Ciceribacter thiooxidans: one gene and its partner. Each later gene encodes a partner of the first gene's protein in a complex. Links are inferred from orthologs where the notes say so. Each region holds a gene or a part of one and is shown on either strand. Other genes may lie near its edges. The genes, in order: ccmE and ccmB.

Region 1 (7,182 bases):
GACTGGCAGCATGCGCATTCTGGTCGTCGAGGACGACGTTAATCTCAATCGGCAACTCGTCGAGGCGCTGGAAGAAGCGGGCTATGTGGTCGACAAGGCGCTCGACGGCGAGGAGGGGCACTTCCTCGGCGACACCGAACCCTATGACGCGGTGATCCTCGACATCGGCCTGCCGGAAATGGACGGCCTGACCGTGCTGGAAAAATGGCGTGCGGCAGGGCGCGCAATGCCCGTATTGATCCTGACGGCCCGCGACCGCTGGAGCGACAAGGTGGCCGGTATCGACGCCGGCGCCGACGACTACGTCGCCAAGCCCTTCCACGTGGAAGAAGTGCTCGCACGCATCCGCGCGCTGATCCGCCGTGCGGCGGGGCACGCCTCCTCCGAGATCGTCTGCGGTCCGGTCCGCCTCGACACCAAGGCGTCGAAGGCGAGCGTCTCCGGCACGCAGCTCAAGCTCACCTCGCACGAATACCGGCTGCTTTCCTACCTGATGCACCACATGGGCGAGGTGGTATCGCGCTCGGAACTCGTCGAGCATCTCTACGATCAGGATTTCGATCGCGATTCCAACACCATCGAGGTCTTCGTCGGGCGCCTGCGCAAGAAGATCGGCCTTGACCTGATCGAGACGGTGCGCGGTCTCGGCTACCGGATGCAAGCGCCCAAAGATGCGCACTAGATCGCTGACCGTCAGGGTGCTGCTGCTGGCCACGGCGTGGTCGGCGGTCGCACTCGTGACCATGGCGGTGGTGATCTCGGCGCTCTACCGGCAGGGCACCGAGCGCGGTTTTAACAACCTGCTGCGCGCCCAACTCTACAACGTCATCAATTCCGTGTCGATCGGCGACGGCGACAGCCTGGCGGGCAGTCCCGAACTCGGCGACCTGCGCTTCTCGCAGCCGAAGACCGGCTGGTACTGGCTGGTCGAGCCGCTCGGCAATTTCACCACCGCGCCGCTCGCCTCCACCTCGCTCGGCCTCACCGACCTGCCGGTGCCGGACATCAATACCGTCCCCTTCGACGACCACTACGAACGCTTCTATCCGATGACAGACCCGTACGGGAACCATCTGAGGGTCGCCGAGACGGAGGTCGTGCTCGACGCCAACGGCCGGGCGGCGCGCTTTCGCGTTTCGGGAAACGTCGACGTCGTCGAGGAGGATGTCCGCTTCTTCACCACGAGGCTCTATACCGGGCTTGCGCTGATCGGCCTCGGCGGCCTCATCGTCAACGGCCTTGCCATTCTCTACGGGCTGAAGCCGCTCGAACGGGCGCGTCGGGCGCTGGAGCGGATCCGGGCCGGCGAGGCGGAGCGGATCGAGGGCGTCTTCCCCCGCGAAATCCAGCCGCTTGCAAACGAGATCAACGCGCTGATCGACAGCAATCGTCGCATCGTCGAGCGCGCCCGCATGCAGGTCGGCAATCTCGCTCATTCGCTGAAGACGCCGATCGCCGTGCTGCTCAACGAGACGCGGGCGCTGCCGAAGTCGCAGGCGAGCGTCGTCACCGCCCAGGCCGAGGCGATGCAGAGCCAGGTTTCCTCCTATCTCAACCGCGCCCGTATCGCCGCACAGCGCGAGTCCGTACTGGCGCGCACCGAGTTCGAGCCGGTGCTGGAGCGGCTGATCCGCGTGATGCGGCGGCTGAACCCGGAGACGCAGTTCGATCTGAAGCTCGCACCGGGGCTGGTGCTGGCCATGGAGCAGCAGGATGTCGAGGAGACGGTCGGCAACCTCCTGGAGAACGCCGCCCGCTTCGCCGCCACCGGCGTAGTCGTCACCGCCGGCGCGGCCGAGGGCCACGAGCCCGGCGAGGGCGTGATGCGCCGCGACTGGATCGAGGTGACCGTCGAGGACGACGGACCGGGACTGGAACCGGGCGAGATCGTCGAGGCGCTGAAGCGCGGACGGCGGCTCGACGAGAGCAAGCCGGGCACCGGGCTCGGGCTTTCGATCGTCAACGAAATCGCCTCCGAATATCAGGGGGCATTCGGACTTTCTCGCGGCGCGCGCGGCGGATTGCGGGCGCGATTGGTGCTTCCGGCCGTCACGAGGGACATTGCGTGAGGCGAATTTCCGTGAAAAAAGAAGGCTGTCACAATGATGCCACGTGGCTGCCGCAGCTAAGAGAGAGAATATTGAGGGTGGTCGGAAAAGGTCGGGCCGGGGACATGGGAAATAAGCGCTTTCGTATCGCGGTGACGGCGACGTTTGCCGCCGTGGCACTGTCGTCCTGCGCAACCACGAGCGGCAAAAGCTCCGCGTCGGGCCTCTACATCTCCGCATTGCAGGGCGGTATCATCGCCCGTTCGGGCGTCGAGTTGTCGAACAGCCAGACGCAGCGCGCACTCGAAGCCGAATACCGCGCGCTGGAGGCTGCACCCGGTGGCCAGCCGGTCGCCTGGAAGGGGAATGAGATTTCCGGCGAGGTGATCGCCGCCGCACCCTATCAGGTCGGCCAGCAGAATTGCCGCCAGTACACCCACAAGCTGAAGGTGAAGGGCAGCGAGACGGAGGTGCGCGGCGCGGCCTGCCGCAACCCGAACGGCACCTGGACGCCCTTGACGTAAGTCAAGACGGGAAATCCTGCGATCCCCTAGAACAGGGCTTGCGGCGAAACGCCTCAAATGTGCGTCATCAGCCGTTTGCCGGTTGGAATGTCCCCCGGCATAGATTAATTGGGTTCTCATGTTGTTCTGGATCGCCACTGCCTTGCTGACGGCCGTCACGGCCGTCGTCCTTCTCGGGCCGCTCTTTCGCGGCAATACCGTCCTTGTCGAGGACGCGGTCGGCGAGGCCGCCGTCTACCGCGACCAGTTGAACGAACTCGAACGCGACAAGACGCTCGGCCTGATTGGGGGCGAGGAAGCGGATTACGCCCGCGCCGAGATCGGTCGGCGCCTCATCGCCGCGTCGGCCGAGGCGAAGGGCGGCAAGCAGCCGAAATCCGGCCGGCACCTGCTGGCACAGGCTTTCATCGTCGTCTGCCTGCCGGCGATCGGGCTCGGTCTCTACATGCTGACCGGCAGCCCCGGAATGCCTTCCGAGCCGCTTGCCGCACGGCTGGAAAACCCCGGCAACAATCTCGAACTGCTGGTCGCCAAGGTGGAACGGCACCTTGCCCAGAACCCGGACGACGGCGCCGGCTGGGACGTGCTGGCACCGATCTATTTCAAGATGTCGCGCTACGGCGACGCAGAACTCGCCTACCGCAACGCGATCCGCCTGCTCGGCCAGAACCCGGAGCGGATGATCGGCCTCGGCGAAACGATGACGGCAGAAAGTGACGGCATCGTCACCGCCGACGCCCGCTCGGCCTTCGAACAGGCGGTGAAGCTCGGCAGCGCCAATCCGCGCGCCTCCTTCTACATCGCGCTGTCGCTCGAGCAGGAAGGCAAGCGCGAGGAGGCCCGCGCCGCCTTCGAGGCGCTCGCCAAGGCATCGCCGGCCGACGCGCCGTGGCTGCCGCTGGTCAACGAACACATCGCGGCGAACACCGGCGAAGCGAAGCCGGAAGCGCCCGGCAATCCGACGGCGGCCGATATCGCCGCGGCGCAGGGCATGTCGACGGGCGACCGCACGGAGATGATCCGCGGCATGGTCGCCGGGCTCGACGCCAAGCTCAAGGAAAACCCGAACAATTTCGAAGGCTGGATGCGTCTCGTCCGGTCCTACGCGATGCTGAAGGAGCCGGAAAACGCCGTCGCGGCGCTGAAATCCGCGCTCGCGGCCTTCCCGGCGGAGGGGCAGGAAGGCCAGCAACTGATCGCGATGGCCCGCGAGCTCGGCCTGCCGGTGGAGGAAGCACTGAAATGACCCGCAAACAGAAGAGACTGGCCGTCATCGCCGGCGGCATGGGCTTCATCGTCGCGGCCGTGCTGCTGGTGATGTTCGCCTTCAGCCAGTCGGTCGCCTATTTCTACGTGCCGGGCGATCTCGCCACCGTGACGGTGCCGCCGGGAACGCGCATCCGGCTCGGCGGCCTCGTCGAAACGGGTTCGGTCAAGCGCGGCGAGGGATCGACCGTGACCTTCGCCATCACCGACACGATCGGAACCGTTCCGGTCACCTATACCGGCATCCTGCCCGATCTCTTCCGTGAAGGGCAGGGCGTGGTCGCAGAAGGCGCCTTCGTCGCCGGCGATCCGGTCTTCGCCGCCGACACGGTGCTTGCCAAGCACGACGAGACCTATATGCCGAAGGACGTCGCCGACCGCCTGAAGGCGCAGGGCGTCGAACTGAGCGGCAAGGAGACGGTGAAATGATCATCGAACTCGGACACTATGCCCTGGTCCTGGCGCTGGCGACGGCGATCGTTGTCTCCGTACTGCCGCTGATCGGCGCAAGGCGCGGCGATACGGCGCTGATGGGCATCGCCACCACGGGTACGCTCGCGATGTTCGGGCTCGTGGTGCTTTCCTTCGGGGCGCTGAGTTATGCCTATATGGTCTCCGATTTCTCGGTGCAGAACGTCTGGCAGAACTCGCACTCGCTGCTTCCCGACGTCTACCGCTTCGCCGCCGTGTGGGGGAACCATGAAGGCTCGATGATGCTGTGGCTGTTGATCCTCAGCCTGTTCAGCGCCATGGTCGCCTTCTTCGGCGCCAACCTGCCGCAGCGGTTGAAGGCGAATGTGCTGGCGGTGCAGGCGTGGATCGCGACCGCCTTCGCCCTCTTCATCCTGCTCACCTCCAATCCCTTCATCCGCCTCGCGCCGGCACCGGCGGAAGGCAAGGACCTCAATCCGGTCCTGCAGGACGTCGGCCTCGCCATCCATCCGCCGCTTCTCTATCTCGGCTATGTCGGCTTCTCCGTCTGCTTTTCGTTCGCGATCGCCGCCCTCATCGACGGGCGCATCGACGCCGCCTGGGCGCGCTGGGTGCGGCCGTGGACGCTTGCCGCCTGGACCTTTCTGACCGCCGGCATCGCCATGGGCTCCTACTGGGCCTATTACGAGCTCGGCTGGGGCGGCTGGTGGTTCTGGGACCCGGTCGAAAATGCCTCCTTCATGCCCTGGCTCGCCGGCACGGCGCTGCTGCATTCCGCGCTGGTCATGGAAAAGCGCGAGGCGCTGAAGATCTGGACGGTGCTGCTGGCCATCCTCGCCTTCTCGCTGTCGCTCCTCGGCACCTTCCTCGTGCGCTCCGGCGTGCTGACCTCGGTGCATGCGTTTGCGACCGACCCGAGCCGCGGCATCTTCATCCTCGGTATCCTGACGATCTTCATCGGCGGGGCGTTCACGCTGTTCGCCTTCCGGGCGCCGGCTCTGAAGTCGGGCGGGCTCTTCGCACCGATCTCGCGGGAAGGGGCGCTCGTCCTCAACAACCTGATCCTGACCGTCTCGGCGGCGACAGTGCTCGTCGGCACGCTCTATCCGCTGCTCCTCGAGACGCTGACCGGCGACAAGATCTCGGTCGGTCCGCCCTTCTTCAACCTGACCTTCGGCCTGCTGATGGCACCGCTCCTCATTGCGCTGCCCTTCGGGCCGATGCTCGCCTGGAAGCGCGGCGACCTGCTCGGCGCATTCCAGCGGCTTTACGTGGCGGCGGGGCTCGCGCTCGTCGCGGCCGTGATCCTCTTCTACGTCCAGCACGGCGGCCCGGTGCTCGCCGTCTTCGGTCTCGCTGCGGGCTTCTTCATCGTCTTCGGTGCGCTCGCCGACCTCTGGTACCGCGCCGGCTTCAACAAGGTCTCGACGTCGGTCGCCTTCCAGCGCCTCGCGGGCCTTCCGCGCTCGGCCTTCGGCACGGCGCTCGCCCATCTCGGCTTCGGCGTGACGGTGCTCGGCATCGTCGCGGTGACCACCTTCGAGACGGAGACGGTCACCGAGATGAAACCCGGCATGACGGTGGAGGCGGGCGGCTATACTGTCACCTTCGACCGGATGATGGCGGCGAAGGGCCCGAACTTCACCGAGGACCGGGCGCACTTCACCCTGAGCAAGGGTGGCGTCGACATGGGCGAGGTGTGGTCCTCGAAGCGTCTCTACACGGCGCGGCGCATGCCTACTACCGAGGCCGGCATCCGCAGCTTCGGCACCAGCCAGCTCTACGTCTCGCTCGGCGATCCGATGGCCGAGGGAGGCATCGTCGTGCGCGTCTGGTGGAAACCCTTCATTCTCTGCATCTGGATCGGCGCCCTCGTCATGATGGCGGGCGGCTTCGTCTCACTCTCCGACCGGCGGCTGCGCGTCGGCGCGCCGACGCGGCGGACGAAGTCCGTCAAGGTGGCGCTGGAGGCTGCGGAATGAACATGATGCGTCGTAGATTGCCCCTCACCCTGACCCTCTCCCCGCAGGCGGGGAGAGGGGACGGAGACGGTGCGGCAGCGTCCTTCTCTCCGCTTGCGGGGAGAAGGTGCCGGCAGGCGGATGAGGGGCAGCATGACACGAGCGTAGGCGGGTTGACGTCCCCCTCATCCGGCCCTTCGGGCCACCTTCTCCCCGCCGGGGAGAAGAGGGAGCGCACGTCTGGGTCCGTCAACATGCTCCGACGCTTGCTGATGGCCGTCATCCTGGCGCTGTCGGTGTTCGCGCCGCTGCCCGCCTTTGCCGTCAATCCGGACGAGGTGCTGGCCGATCCCGTGCTGGAACAGCGCGCCCGTAATATTTCGGCTGAGCTGCGCTGCCTCGTCTGCCAGAACCAGTCGATCGACGATTCGAATGCCGATCTCGCCCGTGACCTGAGGCTCATCGTGCGCCAGCGCATCGTCGGCGGCGATACCGACGAAGAGGTCATGGATTACGTAGTATCGCGCTACGGCGAGTTCGTGCTCCTGAAGCCTCGCGTCTCGGCCAAGACCTATGTTCTCTGGGGTGCTCCCGCCGCGCTGCTGGTGATCGGCGCCTTTGCGGCACTCGTCTATGCCCGCGGCCGCAATCGCCCAGCGCCGGAAAGGCTTTCGCCCGAGGAAGAGGCGCGGCTGAAGGCGCTGATCGAGGACTGAGCCGCGGCGCTGCCCGCCAGCGGCACCGGGGCAATTGCCAGGGATTCTGAGCAGCGCACGAAGCGTGCTCCCTCTTCTCCCCAGCGGGGAGAAGGTGGCCCGGAGGGCCGGATGAGGGGGCGCGAGGCGCAAAAGGCGGTGCCGGGCAGCCCCCTCATCGCCTCGCATCCGCTCGGCACTTCTCCCCGCTGGGGAGAAGAGGGAGGCCGGAGCCGCCACAGGTATCCCATATGCG
Region 2 (7,181 bases), 1.2 Mb from region 1 along the record:
GGAACCGGTCTTGCCCATGCCGACGAAGTAGGGCGGGTTCTGCACGTAGGTCGACTTGTCGTCCCAGGCGTAGGTCTGACCAGCGGGAACCTGCACGGCCTGCCAGTTTTCGTCGCCCTTGAACACGTCCGCATACTTCGACTCGAAAAGTTCACGGGTCACGTACTTGGCGATGAATTCCTGGATCTCGTGCGAGGTCGGCCAGATGTCCTTCAGGTAGACCGGGTTGCCGTTCTGGTCTTCGCCCAGCGGTTCCTTGGTCAGGTCCTTCTGCACCGTACCGGCGAGCGCGTAAGCGACGACGAGCGGCGGAGAGGCGAGGTAGTTGGCCTGGACGTCCGGCGAGATGCGGCCCTCGAAGTTGCGGTTGCCCGAGAGTACACCCGCGGTGATCAGGCCTTTGTCGTTGATCGTCTTCGAGATCGGGCCCGGCAGAGGGCCGGAGTTGCCGATGCAGGTCGTGCAGCCGTAGCCGACGAGATTGAAGCCAAGCTTGTCGAGATCGGCCTGCAGGCCGGACTTGGCGAGGTATTCGCCAACGACCTGCGATCCGGGTGCGAGCGAGGTCTTGACCCACGGCTTGGACTTGAGGCCCTTGGCGGCTGCGTTACGGGCGAGAAGACCGGCAGCGATCAGTACACTCGGGTTCGAGGTATTCGTGCACGATGTAATGGCGGCGATGCAGACGTCACCATGTCCGAGATCGAAGCTTTCACCTTCAACCGGGTAGCGGGCGTCGATCTGACCGGGCTTCTTGTAGTCGCCTTCGAGGGCGGTTGCGAAGTTCGGGGCGATGGTTTCGAGCGGCAGGCGGCCTTCCGGACGCTTCGGGCCGGCCATCGAGGGGACGACGTCGCCGAGGTCGAGTTCGAGTGTGTCGGTGAAGACGAGATCGGAACCGTCACCTTCGCGCCACATGCCCTGTGCCTTCGAATAGGCTTCGACGAGGGCGATGCGATCCTTGCTGCGACCCGACATGTCGAGATAACCGAGCGTTGCCGAGTCGACCGGGAAGAAGCCGCAGGTCGCACCGTATTCCGGGCCCATGTTGCCGATGGTCGCGCGATCGGCGACGGGCAGCGTATCGAGGCCGGGACCGAAGAACTCCACGAACTTCGAGACGACACCCTTCTTGCGCAGCATCTGTACGACTGTCAGCACGAGATCGGTGGCGGTGACACCTTCCTTCAGTGTGCCGGTCAGCTTGAAGCCGATGACCTCAGGCAGAAGCATGGACACCGGCTGGCCGAGCATGGCGGCTTCGGCTTCGATACCACCGACGCCCCAGCCCAGCACGCCGAGACCGTTGATCATCGTGGTGTGGCTGTCCGTCCCGACGCAGGTGTCCGGATAGGCGATCGTTTCGCCATCCTCTTCCTTCGTCCAGACGGTCTGGCCGAGATATTCGAAATTCACCTGGTGACAGATGCCCGTACCCGGGGAACGACGCGGAAGTTCTTGAAGGCCTGCTGGCCCCACTTCAGGAAGCGGTAGCGCTCCCCGTTGCGCAGATATTCGAGCTCGACGTTTTTCGCGAAGGCCTGGGGCGTGCCGAATTCGTCGACGATAACCGAGTGGTCGATGACGAGGTCGACCGGAACGAGGGGATTGATCTTCTCCGGATCGCCGCCGAGCGCCTTGATCCCGTCACGCATCGCGGCGAGGTCGACGACCGCCGGAACGCCGGTGAAGTCCTGCATCAGGACGCGCGCCGGGCGGTAAGCAATCTCGGCTTCGGTCAGGCCCTTGTTGGTGAGCCAGGCGGCGACACTTTCGATGTCGGCTTTGGTGACCGAACGTCCGTCTTCGTTGCGCAGCAGGTTCTCAAGAAGCACCTTCATCGAGTAAGGGAGCTTCGAGACGCCTGCGAGGCCGTTCGCTTCCGCCTTGGGAAGGCTGTAATAGACGTAATCCTTGCCATTCACGGTAATCGTGGACCGGCAATTGAAACTGTCGAGTGATTTGGACACGGACATGAACCCCGCTTATTCTGATAGCCAACACATTCGTGCGGACGCCTATGCACTTCATGCACATCAGGATGCGGGTACGGCCATTTCCGCTGTCCGCACGTGAAAGTCGCGAGTGCAACCCCAAGTTCGGCACAAGGATGATATTCACGCCGACCGCTGGCGTGGTTGCAGGTCTTATAGATAATTTCTAAGAAGGGCACCAGACCAACGAATGGTGAATTTCTACAAATTTTTGCAGGGCCCGAAGGGTCTCCGCTGGAAGGCTGAAACATGCGGCTGAGTGCCGAAAATCTCTCCGCGAGGCGCGGCGAGGACTTCATCTTCGAGGACATTTCCTTCGCACTCGGTGCGGGCGAAGTAATGATCTTAACGGGGCGGAACGGGTCGGGAAAATCGACGCTCCTTCGGGTGCTGGCGGGTTTGCTGAGACCGGAGGGAGGCCGCGTGGACTTTATCGCCGCGGGAGATCACGAGAGCCGCCCTGCACGCGAGGCAAGTCATTATCTCGGCCACCGCAACGCAATGAAGCAGGAGCTGACGGTATCGGAGAACTTGGTCTTCTGGAAAGAATTCCTCAGGGATTTCGATGGGGGAAGGGGATAGCGGTCGACGATGCCGCCCATGCCGTCGGCCTCGAAGGTATTGCACATCTTCCGTTCGGCTATCTTTCCGCCGGACAGCAACGACGCTTCGCCATGGCGAAACTGCTCGTGGCTTACCGGCCTGTCTGGATTCTCGATGAACCGACCGCGGCACTCGACGCAAGTGCCGACCAGATGTTTGCCGGCCTGGTCCGCGATCATCTCGCAACCGGTGGGATCGCGATCGCCGCAACGCACCAGCCGCTGGGACTTGACGCCGCCCGTGAACTGAAAATGACCGGGTTCTCCGGCGCCCCAGGAGGTGTCTGGCAATGATGGCGCTCTTCCTGCGTGATCTCAAGCTTTCCGTCCGGGCCGGTGGCGGCGCGCTGATCGGTGTGCTGTTTTTCATGACGGTCGTCGCCGTGATCCCGTTCGGCGTTGGACCTGATCTCAACCTGCTTTCGCGTATCGGACCGGCAATCGTCTGGATCGGCGCCCTTTTGTCTGCTTTGCTCGGGCTTGACCGGCTTTTCCAGGCCGAGCGCGACGACGGATCGCTGGACCTGATGCTGATGCAGGAGTCACCTCTGGTCGTGACGGTTTTCGTGAAGTGTTTGGCGCATTGGACTGCGACGAGCCTGCCGCTCGTCATCGCCTCGCCTTTGCTTGGCCTTTTCATGAACATGAACGAGATCGCGATCGGGGCGGTGATGCTGACCCTGCTCGTCGGTTCGCCCGCCATCACGTTTATCGGTGCGGCAGGTGCGGCTGTGGCCGTGGCGCTTCCGCGCGGTGGCCTGCTCGTGTCCATCCTCGTACTTCCGCTTGCCATTCCCGTGTTGATCTTTGGCGTCAGCGCGTCCTATGCCGCGGTCGAGGACCCCGCCCCATTTATGCCGCCCTTTCTCTTTTTGATTGCGATCGTACTCTTCTTCGCCGTGATCGGCCCTGTGGCCGCTGCCGTCGCCTTGCGCAACGCCTCGGATTGATTGGTATCAATTGCAGCAAAACGGCAGTCAGGTTAGAAGTGTTCTATGAACCAAGCGAGCCTTACCATCTCCAAGATTACCGACCTTGCAAACCCCACCCGTTTTCTCGCACTTGCCAGGCGCGTGATTTCGTGGCTCGCGGTCTTGACCGCGCTGCTCTTCGTGGCTGGCCTCTATCTGAGTTTCACGACCGAGGGCGATTATCAGCAGGGCATGACGGTGCGCATCATGTATGTGCATGTGCCTGCCGCCTGGCTCTCGATGATGTGCTACACCGTCATGGCAATTTCCGCCATCGGAACGCTCGTTTGGCGTCATCCATTGGCTGACGTCTCCCACAAATCCGCAGCGCCGCTTGGTGCGGCATTCACGTTCATCGCTCTTCTCACCGGCTCCCTCTGGGGTAAGCCCATGTGGGGTACGTGGTGGGTCTGGGATGCCCGGCTCACCTCGGTCTTCGTGCTGTTCCTGATGTATCTCGGGCTTATCGCACTCAATCGTGCCGTGGATGATCCTTCCAAGGCTGCGCGGCTCAGTGCGGTACTCATTCTCGTCGGCTTCGTGAATATCCCGATTATCAAGTTCTCAGTCGAATGGTGGAACACGCTGCACCAGCCGGCGAGCGTGATACGCATGGGCGGCCCGACGATCGACGCGGAATTCCTGCGGCCGCTACTGGTGATGGCGATCGCCTTCACCCTCCTCTTTTTCACGCTGCACATCGCGGCCATGCGTAACGAAATCTGGCGCCGGCGCATCGCCGTCCAGCGACGACTCGCCGCACGTATGGCAGGGCGGGAGACCTCGCAATGAGCCATGAGTTTTATATCTATGTATCTTATGGCGTGACAGGTATTGTCATTCTGGCTTTGATCGGGTGGGTCTGGCTTGATGGCCGTGCACGGCAACGTGAACTGAAGGAACTGGAAGCGGCCGGCGTTCGCCGCCGCTCGGCGACGGTGGCTGGTGATCGGCAAGCATGAGTGAAAGACTGAGGGAATCCCCGGAAAAGGGCAGAGGAGGCGTCGGCCGCTACGCTTTGGCCGTCGTGCCGCTGGCCGTTTTTCTTGTCATCGCCGGCACTGCCGGCAAGATGCTCTACGATCAGGATTTCAACGGCAAGAGCACGTCGGAGATTCCCTCCGCTCTGATCGGCACCAAGGCACCCGATCTCGAATTGCCCGCGCTTGAAGGGGCAGGGGTACCGGCGCTCACTTCCGAGGTTCTCGCGGGCAAGCTGACATTGGTCAATGTCTTTGCGTCCTGGTGCGTTCCCTGTCGGCAAGAGCATCCGATCCTGAAGGAACTCGCTAAAGATCCGCGGCTTACGGTGGTCGCGATCAACTACAAGGACACGACCGAAAACGCGCTTAAGTTCCTCGGCGAGCTTGGAAATCCCTATAGCGCCATCGGCGTCGATCCCAACGGCAAGGCAGCGATTGACTGGGGCGTCTACGGAATTCCCGAATCTTATCTCGTCGATGCTGGCGGGACGATTGTCTATAAGCGTGTCGGTCCCTTCGATGCGCTCTCGCTCGAGAAAGGGCTATATCCGGCGATAGAAAAAGCGCTGGCAAAAGGCTGATTCAGAGGCCAGCCTGCCATGCCCTGATGGCTTCGATGGGCCAGAGAAGCATCAGCACGTTCAGCGTCAGGTTGTCGCGGATCAGCCATCCCACGTAGATTTCCAGGAACACAGCGATCGAGACAGTCAGCCAGACCGGCGCTCGGGCGGCGAAAAGGAAACCGACGGCCATGAACGCCGTATCCATCGTGGAGTTCAGGATACTGTCACCCTGATAGCCAATCGCCATCGTCGCCGTGCGATATCGGTCGATGACGAGCGGAGAGTTTTCCACCAGCTCCCATGCCGCCTCAATCAGGGTCGCTAACGCAAGTCGCATGGACAATGGCCGGCGTCTGAAGAGGACGAAAGCGAGAAGATAGAACAGGAAGCCGTGAATGATGTGTGACGGCGTGTACCAATCTGCGAGATGCTGCGAATTTCCTGCAGTGTTCACACCGGGCTCGAAGAGCTTGATATAGCCGCATTCGCAGATAGGTATTCTGCCCATCAGGTGAAGGATGCCGATCTGTGCAAGGACGATCAGGCCGACGGCGAATAGCCAGAGGCGGGTCGCTTTGTGACGATCCTGCGGATCGAGCGCGGTGATCGTCACTTTGTCTCCTCCGTCCGTTCCTCGAGTGTGTGGCGCATGATCAGCGGCATTTGCGCGAGCGTGAAGAGGATCGTGATCGGCATCGTGCCCCAGACCTTGAAATTGACCCACACCTCGTCGGAAAAGTTGCGCCACACCGCCTCATTCAGGACGGCAAGGAAGAGAAAGAAGACACCCCAGCGCAGTGTCAGCTTCCGCCAACCGATGTCATCGAGCTGGAAGGCTGCGTTGAAGACATAGCCGAGCAGTGACTTGCCGAAGAAAAGCCCGCCGAGCAGGACCGCGCCGAAAAGAGTGTTCACGATCGTCGGCTTCATCTTGATGAAGGTTTCGTCCTGAAGCCAAATTGACAAAGAACCGAACACCAGCACGACAATGCCCGAGACGAACGGCATGATCGGCAAGTGTCGGAAAACAATCTTCGAAACAACCAACGAGGCCACCGTCGCGGCCATGAACAATGCCGTTGCGATGAAGAGCGGCCCCCCCACAGTGGAAAGCACCGGGAACGCCTTCGCTAGCCATTCGCCGCGAAGATTACCAAAGAAGAAGATGATCAACGGGCCCAGCTCAAGCGCTAGCTTGAGGAGCGGGTGGTGCTTCTCGGCGGCAGTCGGTTCTGTGTCACTATGGCTGGATGTCATTGTCTTTGCCTGTCATACTTTCTTGCTTGAGCGCCGCGCGTTCGTTTTCCCGCCTCTTGCGTCAGCCTCCGAGACCCGCAATCGCCTTGGCGAAGTCATCCGCCTCAAACGGTTCGAGATCATCGATCCCCTCGCCGACACCGATGAAATAGACCGGCAACTTGTGCTTGGCGGCGATGGCGACGAGAATGCCGCCGCGCGCCGTGCCGTCCAGCTTTGTCATCACGAGCCCGTTGACGCCCGCAATGTTGCGGAAAATCTCGACCTGCGCCATCGCGTTCTGGCCAGTGGTTGCATCCAGTGTCTGGAGCACCGTATGCGGCGCGTCTGGGTCGAGTTTGCCGAGCACTCGGACAATCTTCTCAAGCTCCGCCATCAGTTCCGTCTTGTTCTGCAGGCGACCGGCGGTATCGATGATGAGGACGTCCGACTTCTCCGCCTTGGCCTTCTCGAACGCCTCGTAGGCCAGCCCGGCAGCGTCGGCGCCGAGCTTGGTGCCGATGAAGGTCGAGCCCGTGCGGTCTGCCCAGATCTTAAGTTGCTCGATTGCGGCGGCGCGGAAAGTGTCACCGGCGGCCAGCATGACCTTCAGGCCGGAACCTGAGAGTTTCGCCGCCAGCTTGCCGATCGTCGTGGTCTTGCCGGTGCCGTTGACGCCGACGACCAGGATGACGTGGGGCTTGTGGCTGAGGTCCAATTGCAGGGGGCGGGCGACGGGTTTCAGAACCTTGGTAATCTCGCTTGCCATGATGTGGGAGACATCTTCGCCGGTGACATCCTTGCCGTAGCGCTCGGAAGACAGCGTGTCGGT

The links.
Region 2: the proteins of ccmE (region 1) and ccmB are in contact, whole or in part, in a solved structure (PDB 8CE8), measured with the Escherichia coli proteins. The link is inferred for Ciceribacter thiooxidans from one-to-one orthologs.

What each region holds. Positions count from the first base shown.
Region 1 is NZ_CP059896.1:2,345,117-2,352,298, reverse strand. What follows is about bases 2,555-5,540. They hold ccmE (cytochrome c maturation protein CcmE), read left to right. Parts: upstream 2,555-3,814; coding sequence 3,815-4,267; downstream 4,268-5,540. Other genes in these bases: H4I97_RS11370 (heme lyase CcmF/NrfE family subunit), read left to right, coding at 4,264-5,540; ccmI (c-type cytochrome biogenesis protein CcmI), read left to right, coding at 2,691-3,818; H4I97_RS11385 (hypothetical protein), read left to right, coding at 2,555-2,572. Also shown: H4I97_RS11395 (response regulator transcription factor), read left to right, coding at 11-682; H4I97_RS11390 (ATP-binding protein), read left to right, coding at 672-2,069; more of H4I97_RS11385, read left to right, coding at 2,174-2,554; more of H4I97_RS11370, read left to right, coding at 5,541-6,252; H4I97_RS11365 (cytochrome c-type biogenesis protein), read left to right, coding at 6,486-6,947. UniProt on the Escherichia coli protein: Heme chaperone required for the biogenesis of c-type cytochromes. Transiently binds heme delivered by CcmC and transfers the heme to apo-cytochromes in a process facilitated by CcmF and CcmH.
Region 2 is NZ_CP059896.1:3,552,999-3,560,179, forward strand. What follows is about bases 1,732-4,716. They hold ccmB (heme exporter protein CcmB), read left to right. Parts: upstream 1,732-2,886; coding sequence 2,887-3,546; downstream 3,547-4,716. Other genes in these bases: H4I97_RS17570 (heme ABC transporter permease), read left to right, coding at 3,592-4,359; ccmD (heme exporter protein CcmD), read left to right, coding at 4,356-4,529; H4I97_RS17580 (DsbE family thiol:disulfide interchange protein), read left to right, coding at 4,526-4,716. Outside these bases: more of H4I97_RS17580, read left to right, coding at 4,717-5,131; H4I97_RS17585 (DUF2585 domain-containing protein), read right to left, coding at 5,133-5,657; H4I97_RS17590 (septation protein A), read right to left, coding at 5,723-6,370; signal recognition particle-docking protein FtsY, read right to left, coding at 6,432-7,181. UniProt on the Escherichia coli protein: Required for the export of heme to the periplasm for the biogenesis of c-type cytochromes.